DNA from 4 places in the Pseudaeromonas sp. HNCC25DJ182 genome. Region 3 is predicted to be linked to each of the others. Evidence: predicted binding sites of a transcription regulator. Region 3 holds the regulator's gene; each other region holds the start of a gene.
What was found. Region 3 encodes sigma-54, which starts transcription at its own class of promoters, with help from an activator protein. Its sites were predicted from a motif close to TGGCACNGTTTTNGCTT; they were not measured.

Region 1 (3,658 bases), on a different contig from region 3:
CGCGATCCCGCTGCTTGAGAGCATCAACAATCAACTGTTCCGCTTGCTGTTGACGCTCGGTTTGCTCATCCCCGGAACCGGAACGACCGCCGGATTGACCGCTCCCCTGGCCCTGCTGCCGACCTTGCTGGTCCTCATTGACTGCCGCAACATCTTGTTGTGATGAGGAAGTTCGGCTACCGCTTTCCGGTTGATACGTGACGGGACGATTCTCGTTATTCCGCGCCCGATCTTTTTCACTACCGACTTGAGATTCTTTCGCATAAGCATCCCCGCGCTGAGCTGCGGGGATCAGCTCGCGTTGCTGGCTGTCACGGCGCGCGGCTTCAACAGCCGGTTGCAGTGCCAGAGGCACAAAATTGGGATAGCTGGGTGCTATATTCATCTCAAACTCGATTCATCTCAAATGGGTTCATCATCCCTTCGGGCCCGTGACCCGACACTCACCTCGTCACACCCGAACATCGAGCAGGGTACCCATCATCTCATCGGCGGCTTTGACCACCTTGACGGACGCCTGGCCACTTTGCTCCGCAACCATCAGATTCACCAGCTCAGTGGTCGGGTTCACGGCCTCCGGCTTCGTTGCCAGTTGCGCCAGCTTGGAGCTACTCTCATCCACCTGCTGCGTCGCCCGCTGCAAACCGGTATAGCCTGCATTGAGAGCACTGTTAATTTGCATGTTGGCCTCCAAACACCACAACCACTGTCTAATTATTGGTCAAAACGGTGATGGAAGAAAGGTCATTCCTCGGCTGCGCAGTAATGAATTCACTGATGACGCCCACGAACTCATTACTTTCGGTAATAAAAGGAGCATGAGCCGAGGCGCGAAAGAGATGGAACTTCGCACCAGATGTCGACTGTGACCAAACCTCCTGCACTGCGGCCGGAACCAGTGCATCGAGTCGACCCAACAGATGCAAGACAGGTCGGGTCAGAATAGAGAGCTCAGCCCGGAGATCCAGCTCTTGCAGCAGACTCAAGCCCATACGCAATGCCTGGGGCTCAGGAGCGGGGCGAGATTGTAAGCGCTCGCGCAAAATTCGAACATCATCGCGAGCGGAAACGCTGCCTAACGCCTGAATCGCCAGAAAGCGCTCGATGGTTTTATGGGTATCGGCCTGCAACTGGGCCGAGAAGCTGGTGAGCACCTCCGGTTTTACCCCTGGCCACTCAGCTTCTGCGACAAAACGGGGCGAACTGGCAACCGTGATCAGGCTCAGCACCCGTTCCGGATACAAGAACGCCAATCGGATGGCCAACATGCCCCCTAAGGACCAGCCGAGTAGATGAGCTCGCTCAGGTAGCGCTTTCAGCATCAAATCCAGCCAGCTCGATAGATCCGGATTTTCAATCCCCAGATCAGCGCTATAGCCAAACCCAGGCAAGTCGATGATATGCAGCCGAAATTGTTTCGAGAGTTCGGTTTTGATGCCATCGAATACCGCACCATTCATGCCCCAGCCATGCAAGAGCACCAAATCGGGCCCACTTCCCAATCGTTCGACATAAAGTGTCATTTCTATTTTCTCTTTCCTGAACGGTGGACAAACAATAAGTTTTTACATTTTGCTAACGCACCAGTGTGATGCACCAAAATTAGGCAATACTGTGTAAGAATGCATCACAGCGGAGCGGGGCTGGCATGAATAGTGACAAAAAATCCGCTATCCGAGCGATTTACAGCACCATTTTGCGGTTTTCCAGGTTGGCACGTTTCCTGCGATAGATGCTTCAGGTTCGCGACATCCTGTCCAGCCACCGAGTTCAACAGAGTTTATCTGTACGAATACCAGGACACGATTCTTTCAGGGAGATACCTACAATGAAACGCTTATTTGCAATTCTGGCACTGGTAGGGGCCTTTGGCTTCACCAGTCCGGCATGGAGCGATGAAACCGCCCCGACTACCGAGGTTGCAACTGAAGTCGCTGCAGCGCCAGCCGCTGAAGCAGCTCCTGCTGCACCTGTGATTACTGTTAACAAGGGCGACAATGCCTGGTTGATGGTATCTGCTGCTTTCGTCATTCTGATGTCAGTTCCCGGTTTAGCTCTGTTTTATGGTGGCTTGGTTCGTACCAAAAACATGCTGTCGGTGCTGATGCAGGTATTCGCCGTCTTTGGGCTGGCGACTATTCTGTGGGTCAGTTACGGCTACAGTATTGCCTTCACGGAGGGGAGTGCCTTCTTCGGTAACTTTTCGAAGATATTCCTCAACGGGGTAACACCTGACTCGATTGCAGCCACTTTCTCCAAGGGAGCTGGTGTTTCTGAGTTGATTTATGTGGTGTTCCAGGGCGCATTCGCAGCCATCACCTGCTGTTTGATCCTGGGCGCATTCGCCGAGCGAATCCGCTTCTCTGCCGTACTGATCTTCATGGTGCTGTGGTTCAGCTTCTCTTACCTGCCGATGGCACACATGGTGTGGTACTGGGCCGGTCCTGATGCCTATACCAGCGCCGAAGCTGCTGCCGCTGCGGGCAGTACTGCAGGTTGGTTGTTCCAGAAGGGCGCACTGGATTTCGCAGGCGGTACCGTTGTACATATCAACGCCGCTATCGCAGGCCTCGCGGGTGCCTACTTTGTTGGCAAGCGTGTCGGTTTTGGTCGCGAATCTATGGCACCGCACAGCCTGACCATGTCCATGATTGGCGCCTGTTTGCTGTGGGTAGGTTGGTTCGGCTTCAATGCAGGCTCCTCGTTGGAAGCCAATGGCATCGCCGGTCTGGCTCTGGTCAACACCTGGGTAGCAACAGCAATGGCAACCTTTACCTGGCTGCTGGCTGAATGGGGCCTGAAAGGTAAGCCTTCCTTACTGGGCGCTATTTCTGGTGCGGTTGCAGGTCTGGTTGCGATTACCCCGGCATGTGGCTTCGTCGGTGTCCCTGGCGCCATGGTGATTGGTGGTGTCGCTGGTGTCATCTGCCTGTGGGGCGTGCATGGCCTGAAGCGCTTGTTGAATGTCGATGACTCTTTGGATGTTTTCGGTGTGCACGGTGTCGGCGGTATCATTGGTGCGCTGCTGACAGGTGTCTTCGCTTCGCCTGACTTGGGTGGTACCGGGGTGTGGGATTACGTGGCTAATGCTGTGACTCCGGACTACTCGATTGCAGCACAAGTGAAGATCCAGGCGATTGGTGTCGTCACTACCATCATCTGGTCTGGTGTGGTCTCCGTGGTTGCCTTCTTCATCGTCGACAAGCTGGTAGGTCTGCGAGTACCGGTCGAAGCCGAACGCGAAGGTCTGGATCTGACTTCTCATGGCGAGCGTGCTTACAACTACTAAGCACAGCTGGCAAATTGACAAGGGCGCCCTCAGGCGCCCTTTTTCTTCATCTACACTGCCCACATCATCCCCCAACCAGCCATCACTATGTTGCTGCCTATCAACAGGATGCTTCAGGTATTACGCACCATTGGCGCCCATCGCCTGTTGCTGGGGAACTGTTTGTTGTGCCGACAATTCACACAGACACATCCATTACTCTGCGATGAATGCCAGGCCGATTTACCGCGCATCCAATTTCCCTGTCCTTGCTGCGCATTTCCGCTCTCCGAACCGGGTATCCGTTGCGGAGCCTGTCTGCAGCAGCCTCCCACTTGGGAACGACTGCGCATTCTCGCCGACTATGAAACGCCTTACCGCCAATTGATC
Region 2 (3,658 bases), on a different contig from region 3:
GCCAACCAACCCTGGCCCTTGAGCGGCAGGCGTATCCAGTGCCCCTGCGCCGCCAGCCCTTGCCATAGCTGTTCGGCGGAACAATCGGCATCCGCCAGCAAACGGCACTCACCACCATCCACCGGGCGACGACTCCACCAGCCCGGATCTCGTCCCAGTCCCTGTAGATTGGGCTCATGCTGACCGATCCAGACCCCATGCCACTGGGCGATAAATGGCCGCACCTGCACCCGGGTCTGCTTGAACTGGGGTTGGCCGGAGACCGGATCCACCACGGGGGCCACCAAACGGTTCACTCCGCCTCGGGCGGTAAAACTGTCGCTCCAGTGCATCGGCATAAAGGCTTCGTTATCCGCCAGGCCATCATCTCGCTCCAGCCGGGCCAGCACCTGATCCCGTTTCGACCCCAGCCACACCAGTTGCCCCAGCTCCAATCCCGAAGCCAGCAGGGTGTGGTGATTGACCGACACCTTGGGATAGGGTTCATTTTCCATCAAGCGCACCAGATGCCCGGTGCGAGTCATGGTGTGCCATTGATCGCGAACCCGGCCGGTATTGAGCAACCAGCCCGCTCGCTCGCTATCCACCGGATCGGCATCCAGAACCGGCAACAGCGGCGCCGCCGCAATCAAGCGCGCCTTGCCATTCGGCGTCGAGAACCGCCCCTCGGCAAACAGACGCTCGGTCCCCTGCACGCGGCGGGCGCCGGCAATGTGCGCTGCATCCTGGGCAACCAGCGGCCAGCGAGTCGGTTGCCAGCTATCAAGCTGGGCATCATCCAGTTGGGCGATGGCGCCCAGATCCAGCTGCCGCACGCCCTGGTTCTCATGAGCCGTGAGAGCGGCAAATTCGCGCAAGATATCGTTGAGACCGTCATAGCTGAAGCCCTCGGCAAAGCCCATGCGCTTGCCCACTTCGGCCAGTGCCCACCAGTCCGGTCGCGCCTCGCCGGGGGCTTGGGTAAAGGGACGCTGCCGACTGATGCAGCGTTCGGAGTTGGTGACAGTTCCGCCCCGCTCTCCCCAACCGGCTGCCGGTAATAGCAGATGAGCAAATTGGGCGGTATCGGTCCGAGCGGTCATCTCGGAGACAATCAGAAACTCGCAGTTGGCCAAGGCTTCGCGCACCCGCGCCGAATCTGGTAACGAGATGGCCGGATTGGTGGCTATGACCCACAGCGCGCGGATCTTCTTCTGCCGTACCGCTTCGAACAGATCCACCGCCTTGAGCCCGGGCTGCCGGGCTATGGTCGGCGATTGCCAGAAATCCTGCACCCGCTGGCAGTCGGTGTCATTAAACCCCATATGGGCTGTGAGTTGGGTGGCCAGCCCCCCGACCTCGCGCCCGCCCATGGCATTGGGCTGTCCGGTCATCGAAAAGGGGGAAGCACCCGGCTTGCCGACCCGTCCGGTCAGCAGATGGGCATTGATGATGCTATTGGCCTTGTCGGTGCCCTGATTGGATTGATTCACTCCCTGACAGAAGAGGGTGACAGTCTTGGGCTCCGCCGCAAACCAGCGGAAAAATGCCCGCAGATCCACCTCGCTAAGACCACAACGCCGGGCGATGGCGCTCTCGTCATATTCGGGATCGTCCAGCAAGGCGGCAAGTGCAGGGAAACCATCGACATGGGCATCCACATAAGCGCGGTCCACGGCACCGCTTTGTAGCAGGTAACGGCACAAGCCATGGAACAACCAGACATCGCTGCCCGGTTGCAGCGGCAGATGCAAGTCCGCCTGCTCGGCGGTCATGGTTTTGCGCGGATCGATCACGACCAACTTCATCTGCGGATTGCGGGCCCGGGCCTGCTGAATGCGGCGAAACACCACCGGATGAGTCCAGGCGGTATTGGCACCCACCAGCACCAGCAGATTGCACAGTTCCAGATCGGCATAGCAAGCTGGCACCACATCCTCACCGAAGGCCCGGAGATGAGCCATGACCGCCGAGGACATACACAAGCGGGAGTTGGTATCGATATTGGCGGCGCCTATGTAGCCCTTCATCAATTTGTTGGCCACATAGTAATCTTCGGTCATCAGTTGGCCCGAGACATAGAACCCGATGGCCTCGGGACCGGACTCGGCGATGATCTGGGAAAAGCGACTGGCGATCTCGTCCAGTGCTCCATCCCAACCCACATGCTTGCCATTCAGGCGCGGGTAGAGCAGTCGGTGCGGATATGCCATGGTATCCAGCAAGGTAGAGCCCTTGATGCACAGTGCCCCCAGATTGGCTGGATGGCTAGCATCCCCTTCGAGCTGATCACCGGAGATCCGGATCCCGCAGCCAACGCCGCAGTAGGCACAGGTCGTCTGAACGGATCCATCGGCAGTGGGCAGGACAGCGCTCGGGTTTGACATACGGCAAAGACTCCCTTCGAACCCGGAATTCGGGTATACACCCGACACTCGGGCAAAAAAAAAGCGCCGCCCTCCTTGCGGAGGGACAGGACGCCAGTGTCCAAACGTGCATTTTCAAACTAACTTCTGGATAAAAGCAAAAGCCGTGCCGGATACTCAGGCACCCCAAAATCCAGAAGTTGTTGGCTAAAACCTCGAATACAGGCCCAACCCAGCACCGACCACGAGCCACTCTGGTGCCTTGCCGCGGGAGAATGCCCAGCCATGGTGCAATTTCGGTTGCAATGAGAGATGCCCCTCGGTGACGGCAGGGAGTGCAATGTCGGCAGAGATAGGAGGCGACGCTTCGTCGGCTTCGTCACAGCGCCGACATGAAGAGCGGGATGAGATGAGGAATCGGTTGGCAGGCAGGCGTTTGCCGTGCAGGCTAGTTGCTGACGGGTCTGAAGGCCTCCCCTCCCGCTCGGGAATCACATTGAACCAGGAGCCTATTTTGTCCATGGCTAGTTTGTCTATAGATAGTGCCGCCATCGAGGAGACCTTGCGGGGCCTCGAATGTCGTACCAACTTCAAGATCCGCAATCTGACCGAGTACATGCTGTCTCACAGCAAACACGCCTTTTATCTGTTGGCCGATAGCCGTCATAGCCGTCTGGTGCTGATGCCAGCCTTGCAGCCCTTCGTCGCTGACTTCGCCGCGATTCCCGGCGTTCATGTCCAGACCGATTATTGTCATCATGCCGAGATGACCCGCTTCCCGAAGCGCCTGCACACCGGCCGCACCGAGACCCACTATGGCCTGGCCTTCGAATTCGACAACATCAGGGCCCTGGAGCTGTTTATTCTGCAGTTGGACGGCATTATTCGTCGCAGCTAGCTCCTCATTTTGAGAGCGACAAAAATAGCACGGGCCGGTTAATACCGGCCCATCTACACCATGGGCTTGCCCATGCAGGACTATCGCTATCCGATTGACCTACAGCGCTGCCTCGGGTAGTGGCTGCCGGAAACGGGCCGTCCGCACCGCCAGCCACACCAGCCCCAGAGCTGCCCAACTCAGGCCCAGATAGAGTGAGCTCAGCTCCAGATTGAGCCACAGCACCAGGATCGTCAGCGCACCACACAGCGGCAGCAGCAGATAACGCAGGGTATCGCGCCAGTTATGACGACGCCCCTCCCGGATATAGAACTGGGCAATCACCGACAGATTGACGAAGGTAAATGCCACCAGGGCACCGAAATTGACCAGTGCCAAGGCCATATCCAGATCGAAAGAGACTGCCGACAACGCC
Region 3 (3,658 bases):
GGCGATGTCATCCGCTATGACATCCAGAAGCAGCAAATGGCAGCTGAAAGTACCGCCAAGGGCTCACGAGTCAAGACCGTTTTCTTGCCGGAACAGTTGCAAGAGCAGACCAGTCAGAAGGATGGTCAATAAGATGTCGTTGTTAAAAGCCAGCGCTCTGAAGAAGAGTTATAAAAGCCGCACCGTAGTCAGTGACGTCAGCCTACAAGTGGAAACAGGGCAGGTCGTCGGCTTGCTCGGGCCTAATGGCGCCGGCAAAACCACCTCGTTCTACATGATTGTCGGCCTGGTACCCCAAGATGGCGGTAGCGTAACGGTCGATGACATCGACATCACCTCGTTGCCAATGCACGAACGCGCCAGAAACGGCATTGGTTACCTCCCCCAGGAGGCCTCGATCTTCCGTCGCCTCACGGTGGAACAAAATTTAATGGGTGTACTGGAAGTCCGTGGTGATCTCACCCGGGAGGAAAGAACGGACAAGATGGAGTCTCTTCTCGAGGAGTTTCACATCAGTCATATCCGCCATAGCCTTGGCATGAGCCTCTCCGGCGGTGAACGACGACGGGTGGAAATCGCCAGAGCTCTGGCCGCAGACCCCAGATTTATCCTGTTAGATGAACCATTTGCCGGTGTCGACCCTATCTCGGTGATCGACATCAAACGCATCATCGAACATTTACGCGATCGTGGGCTTGGGGTATTAATTACCGATCATAACGTACGAGAAACCTTGGATGTCTGCGAGAAAGCCTATATCGTCAGTCATGGCAAGCTTATTGCCGAGGGCGCACCAAGCGACATCCTCAACAACGAACAGGTGAAAAAAGTTTATCTGGGAGAAGGATTCACCCTATAGGTAACACTCTCTGCAGGACCCGGTTTGTCGATTTAAGGAAAGAGCGATACTAATGAAACCGACTTTACAGTTGCGCCTTGGTCAGTCATTGGCCATGACGCCACAGCTTCAGCAAGCCATACGCTTGCTACAACTCTCCACACTGGAGCTCCAACAGGAGATCCAGCAGGCACTCGATGCCAATCCCCTGCTGGAGCAGGAGGAGAGTGATAATCTGGAGCCCATGTCGGAGCAAGAACGGGACGATGCCCAAGCCGCTGACGAAGCGCGAGATGAACAGGATGGTAGCCAGCTCAACACCAGCGACGCACTCAATCAGGAAAACATGCCGGATGAGTTGCCGATGGATACCACCTGGGATGAGCTGTATACCGCAGGAACCCATCAGGCCAGTGGCTTACCCAGCGGCGATGATGAGCCTGTCTATCAGGGTGAAACCACAGAAACACTACAAGATTATCTGCTTTGGCAAATGCAGTTGACGCCATTTAGCGAGCTGGATCAGGCAATCGCGCTCTCGATCATCGATGCCATTGATGAATCCGGTTACTTGACGGCCACTCTGGAAGATATTCTTGAAGCAGTGCAGTCCGATGAACAGGAAGTCGAACTGGATGAAGTCGAAGCCGTACTCAAACGAGTGCAGCACTTTGATCCCATCGGTGTCGCCTCCCGCTCCGTCCAGGAGTGTCTGTTGATCCAACTGGGACAATATCCACAGACCACGCCTTGGCTTCAAGAAGCTAAAACCATCCTGCAAGAGCATATGGATTTGCTGGCCAGTCGGGACTATCGCAATCTGGCTCGCAAGATGCAGCTCAAAGAGGGCGAGCTCAAAGAAGCACTGGATCTGATCCAGCATCTGGAGCCGCGGCCCGGCAACAGTATCATCCAAAGCGACTCCCAATATGTGATTCCGGATGTCGCAGTCAGCAAGAAACAGGGCAAGTGGGTGGTGGAATTAAACCCGGACGCCATGCCGAAAATTCGCATCAACGAAACCTATGCCTCCATGGCCCGCAGCGCGCGAAACAGCAGTGACAGTCAGTTCATCCGCTCACACTTGCAAGAGGCCAAATGGTTTATCAAGAGCCTGGAGAGCAGGAATGAGACCCTGCTGAAAGTAGCCAATTGTATCGTGTTGCAGCAGCAAGACTTCTTCGAATATGGCGAAGAGGCCATGAAGCCCATGGTTCTGAATGATGTCGCCGAAGCGGTAGAAATGCATGAGTCGACCATTTCGCGCGTGACCACACAAAAATTCATGCATACGCCTCGTGGAATCTTCGAACTTAAGTACTTTTTCTCAAGTCACGTCAATACTGATAATGGAGGGGAGTGTTCCTCCACCGCAATCCGGGCTTTGATCAAGAAGCTGGTCGCGGCGGAAAATACAGCAAAACCCTTAAGCGATAGCAAGATCGCGGATTTGCTTACTGAACAAGGTATTATGGTAGCCAGACGGACCATCGCTAAGTATCGAGAGTCCTTGTCAATACCGCCATCCAGTCAGCGCAAACGCCTGTTGTAGGCCAAACAAAAGGAAGACGTTATGCAAATTAACCTGTCAGGTCATCACATCGAAATTACCGACCCGCTGCGTGACTTCGTAAATAGCAAATTTGCCAAGCTGGAGCGTCACTTCGAACAGATCAATAATGTTCAAGTCATTCTCACGGTTGAAAAGCTCAACCAGATCGCCGAAGCCAAACTCAACGTCAATGGGGGCGAGATTTTTGCCAATTCCCAGCAAGCCGACATGTATGCCGCAATCGATACCTTGATTGATAAGCTGGATCGCCAGATCATCAAGCACAAAGAAAAATTGAATAGTAAGTAACTATGTTAATTCAGGACTTTCTCAGCAGGGACTGCACCAAAAGTGCAGTCCCTTGTTCCAGTAAAAAACGCGCCATTGAACTCATCAGTGAACTGGCCGCCCAGCGGTTAGGATTGGATGAGCAAGAACTATTTGAACGCCTGTTGGCCCGTGAAAAGATGGGCAGTACCGGCATTGGCGGCGCCATCGCCATTCCTCATGGCCGGATCCCGGACGGACACCCTTTGACAGCGGTATTTCTGACACTGGATCAAGCCATTGCCTTCGATGCGATCGATAACCAGCCTGTCGACATCCTGTTTGCCCTGCTGGTACCGGAAAGTGAATGTAAAACCCATCTCAAGACGCTCTCACTTATCGCTAGCAAGTTGAATGACAAGGCTTTTTGTCGTCTACTCCGCCAGGCCGAGAATGACGAAGCGCTCTATCAACTGATGATTGCCCCCTGAGGCGCCCATGAAATTGATCGTGGTCAGTGGCCGCTCTGGCTCGGGAAAAACCATAGCCCTGCGTGTCCTAGAAGACCTGGGCTACTATTGCGTCGATAATCTTCCGGTTACCTTACTGCCCCAATTGGTGCTGGAAGCCCGGGATCGTTATGACCAACTCGCCGTCAGCATTGATGTGCGTAACATGCCGGATGAAAGCGGTGATATTGATAACCTGCTGGGCCAAATCCGTCAGGCCAGCGATATCGAATTTTCCAGTATTTTTACCGATGCCGATAATGCCACGCTGATCCGTCGCTATGGCGAAAGCAGGCGTTTACATCCACTGTCGCGCAAGCACCTCTCGCTGGATCAAGCCATCCAACAAGAGACCCATCTCCTAGCGCCCCTGTCATCCACGGCGGATCTGCGGATTGATACCAGCATGCTGAGCATTCACGACCTCAGCGAGCAGATCTGTGAACGAGTTTTGGGACGCAAAGAAAAAGAACTGGTTCTGGTCTTTGAGTC
Region 4 (3,658 bases), on a different contig from region 3:
CCAGCCTTATGCCTGGGGGACTACGGATGTCCTGCCCTGGCTGCTGGGTGTCGCCAACCCCTCCGGGCAGCCCCAGGCCGAGATCTGGGTCGGAGCCCATCCCAAGGCTCCCTCCTGGGTGAATCTGCCCAGCGGCAGTGTGCCACTGGATCGGGTGATTCAGGCCGAGCCCCAGCTGTTGCTGGGGCAATCGGTGGTGGCGCATTTTGGTCATGAGCTGCCCTTCCTGTTCAAGATCCTCTCGGCCGGCTCCCCCCTGTCGATCCAGGTGCATCCGAACAAACAGCAGGCGCAACAGGGATTTTTGCGCGAGGAGCTGGCCGGTATTCCGCTGGCCGCCGGGCATCGCAACTACAAGGACCCGAATCACAAGCCCGAGTTGATCTCGGCCTTGACGCCGTTTGCCGCCATGGTCGGCTTTCGGCCGATCCCCGAGATGATTCACCTGCTGCAACTGCTGGGCGTCAAGTTGTTCAACAACTGGATCCTGGAACTGGAGGCCAAGGGCGTCGAGGCTCTGGAGCCTTTTTACCAATGGGTCCTGGAGCTCCCGGCCGAGGAGGTGCGCCGCACCCTGGCTGCGGCTGCCCCCAGCATCAAGTACCACAAGCAACCGGCCTTGCTGGAGATGGCCCGTCTGGCCCGTGCTTATCCCGGTGACAGCGGTGCCTTTGCGCCCCTGTTGCTGAACCTGGTCTATCTCAATCCGGGCGAGTCGCTGTTCCTGCCGGCGCGGACGCCTCATGCCTACTTGCGCGGGACCGGAGTGGAGGTGATGGCCTGCTCGGATAACGTGCTGCGCGCCGGCCTGACCGACAAGCATGTGGACAAACCTGAGCTGCTGGCTACGGTCGAGTTCAGCATCATGTATCCGGAAGTATTGCGACCGGACTATGTGGGTATCGAGCAGGTTATTCCGATACCGGTGGACGACTTCCGGCTCAGCTTTTTGCGGCCGGATGGTCCGACGCCCTTCCCGGTTGGCGGACAGGGAGAGATTGAATTGTTGTACGGGTTACGCGGCCAGATGACGCTCACCTCGGCCGAGGGTGAAACCTGGTCGTTGGGACCCGCCGATGCGTTGCTGCTGCCTGCCGGTGGTGCGGGCTACACCTTGAGTGGCAAGGGCAAGTTAGCCTGGGCCCGGGTGAATCAGAGCGTCACGCAATAAGCGGTTGTTCCAGCATTGCCCTGGACTTTCTCTGGGGCCTCACAACAAAACGGCTCCCATCGGGAGCCGTGTTTATCTCTGATATCCAGCACGGGATTTACAGTTGTACCTCGTGAGCGGTGGCGCTGATCTTGTGGATCGCCAAGTCAGCCCCTTCGTGTTCTTCTTCCTGGCTCAACCGCAGGCCGACGACCTTGGCCATGATGCCGTAGATCACCAGGGCCCCGATCACCGCAATGGCAACGCCCATCAGGGTGCCGATCAGCTGGCTCATGAAGCTGACGCCGCCCATACCGCCCAGGGCTTCGCTGCCGAAGATACCGGCAGCGATACCACCCCAGGCACCACACAGGCCATGCAGCGGCCAGACCCCGAGTACATCGTCGATCTTCGGTTTGCGTTGCAACCAGGTGAACACCAGGATGAAGATGGCGCTGGCAACACCACCGACCACCAGAGCGCCCACCGGATGCATCAGGTCGGAACCGGCACAGACCGCGACCAGACCGGCGAGTGGGCCGTTATGGATGAAGCCGGGATCATTACGGCCCAGCAGCAGCGCGACCAGGGTGCCACCGACCATGGCCATCAGCGAGTTCACCGCCACCAGACCACTGATCGCCGACAGCTTCTGCGCCGACATCACATTGAAACCAAACCAGCCGACGATCAGGATCCAGGCGCCCAGCGCCAGCATGGGAATATTGGACGGAGCGAAGCCGACAGTCTGGCCATTGCGGACTCGTCCACGTCGGGTGCCGAGCAGGATCACGGCGACCAGACCAATCCAGCCGCCCACCGCGTGAACCACCACGGAGCCGGCAAAGTCATGGAACGCCGCGCCGAACTGGCCCTGCAGCCACTCCTGCACCCCGAACCGGCCGTTCCAGGCGATCCCTTCGAACAGCGGATAGACCAGGCCGACAATCAGGAAGGAGCAGGTGAGCATGGGATAGAAACGAGCTCGCTCGGCAATACCACCGCTGACAATCGCCGGGATTGCCGCCGCAAAGGTCAGCAGGAAGAAGAACTTAGTCAGATCAAAACCATGGTTGGCAACCAGGGTGTGGGCGCCGCTCATAAAGGTTTGGCCGTAAGCCAGACAATAGCCGAAGAAGAAGTAGGCCAGCGTGGACACGGCGAAATCGGTGATGATCTTGACCAGGGCGTTGACCTGGTTCTTGCCGCGGACGGTGCCGAGCTCCAGAAACGCAAAACCTGCATGCATGGCCAGCACCATGATGGCACCCAGCAAAATAAACAGGGTATCCGAGCTGGTAACCAGTGTTGCCACTGCATTGTTTACATCCACCACAACTGACCTCCATCGCTACAAAATGGCGCAACCGGCATCCTGGGTTCGCCTTGTTCCGGGTTGTATTGTTTTTGTTAAGCACATTTTTCGCGCAATCGAACCAACTGGGGGAGTTCTTCTGGTGCGCGGCGCAGTGCATATACACAAAGCGTACCAACTGGATCAGCGGTCGGAGGCTTTATGGATAACCTTATGATGAAAAAGGATAAATAGAGACAGAACCACGGCGACTTCCCCTCCGGTGTTCGCCAGCATCAAGCACTAAAATGGAGCATCAAAACAGTGCAAAGCACCAACAGTAGGAGAGTGAGTCCTGCGGCTGGATGCCGCAGGGCCCGCATTAATGAGAGAAGGTATCGGCGCGAAAGGTCGCCTCGAGGGCTTGCTGGTAGCTGGCAGGCTCGAATGTGGGCTCCTTGCCCAGCAGGGGGTGCAGCACTGGCTGTGGCAGATCGGGAATAAACTGGCTGTTCCCGAGCAGTGCCCGCGTAACTTGCCCGGCCTGGAATAGCTGGCGTACGTTCCGGTATTGCTGGTTCAGCGGACCGCTGCCTGCACGGCTGAAGGCCATGAACGGGATCCGGAACGTCAGCTCCGTCTTGGCATGAGGGGGTAATACCCGGGTTCCGGCGCTCATCAGATAGGGTTGGTGATCACCAAATGCCAGCAACAGATAGCGTTTGCCACTGGCATCCAGGCCATCGATCAGACTTTGCAGCGAGGCCATGGCATCTACCACACCGGTGTAGTAGGTATTCAGAGTCTGGCGGTCACTTTCACTTTCGCCAGGGCAAGCCGCCTCCAGCTCTTGCTGACCGTAACGACTCTGGTTGAATGGGCCATGTCCCTGCATGGTGACGGCATAGAGGAGTTGAGGAGCCGAGTCGGCTTGGCTCTGTTCCAGAATCCGCTGCACCAGCGCCCGGTCGCTGGTATAAAAACCTTTCTGATCCAGGGTATTGAATTCGCTGTCGAAATGACCGTGCTGGTAACCCAGCGCCGGTATAGCCTTATCCCGTCCCCAGAAATTCTGTTTGTAGGGATGATAGAAGTGAGTGCTGTATCCCATGGCTCCCGCACTGCGAGCCAAACCCGCCGCCTGATCGGCCAGATAGTAGTAGGGCACTATGCCCTGTTTCAGCAGACCTACCGGTAAACCGGTATTCATCTCG

Region 1: ACZYUB_RS09795 (ammonium transporter) is a predicted target of sigma-54. The motif match lies at 1,713-1,729, and genes of this name have one in related genera.
Region 2: ACZYUB_RS13210 (nitrate reductase) is a predicted target of sigma-54. The motif match lies at 2,501-2,517, and genes of this name have one in related genera.
Region 4: ACZYUB_RS05740 (ammonium transporter) is a predicted target of sigma-54. The motif match lies at 2,626-2,642, and genes of this name have one in related genera.

The regions. Positions count from the first base shown of each region.
Region 1 covers NZ_JBVAYG010000010.1:55,888-59,545, forward strand. Annotated here, with positions in the region: gene ACZYUB_RS09780 (putative metalloprotease CJM1_0395 family protein) at 1-385, opposite strand, end outside; gene ACZYUB_RS09785 (flagellar basal body rod C-terminal domain-containing protein) at 452-682, opposite strand; gene bioH (pimeloyl-ACP methyl ester esterase BioH) at 711-1,523, opposite strand; gene ACZYUB_RS09795 (ammonium transporter) at 1,829-3,289, shown strand; gene ACZYUB_RS09800 (ComF family protein) at 3,377-3,658, shown strand, end outside.
Region 2 covers NZ_JBVAYG010000016.1:71,603-75,260, forward strand. Annotated here, with positions in the region: gene ACZYUB_RS13210 (nitrate reductase) at 1-2,366, opposite strand, end outside; gene ACZYUB_RS13215 (hypothetical protein) at 2,866-3,243, shown strand; gene ACZYUB_RS13220 (APC family permease) at 3,343-3,658, opposite strand, start outside.
Region 3 covers NZ_JBVAYG010000002.1:81,119-84,776, reverse strand. Annotated here, with positions in the region: gene lptA (lipopolysaccharide transport periplasmic protein LptA) at 1-132, shown strand, start outside; gene lptB (LPS export ABC transporter ATP-binding protein) at 134-859, shown strand; gene ACZYUB_RS02190 (RNA polymerase factor sigma-54) at 912-2,390, shown strand; gene hpf (ribosome hibernation promoting factor) at 2,412-2,699, shown strand; gene ptsN (PTS IIA-like nitrogen regulatory protein PtsN) at 2,702-3,148, shown strand; gene rapZ (RNase adapter RapZ) at 3,156-3,658, shown strand, end outside.
Region 4 covers NZ_JBVAYG010000005.1:56,641-60,298, forward strand. Annotated here, with positions in the region: gene manA (mannose-6-phosphate isomerase, class I) at 1-1,171, shown strand, start outside; gene ACZYUB_RS05740 (ammonium transporter) at 1,269-2,486, opposite strand; gene ACZYUB_RS05745 (LTA synthase family protein) at 2,827-3,658, opposite strand, start outside.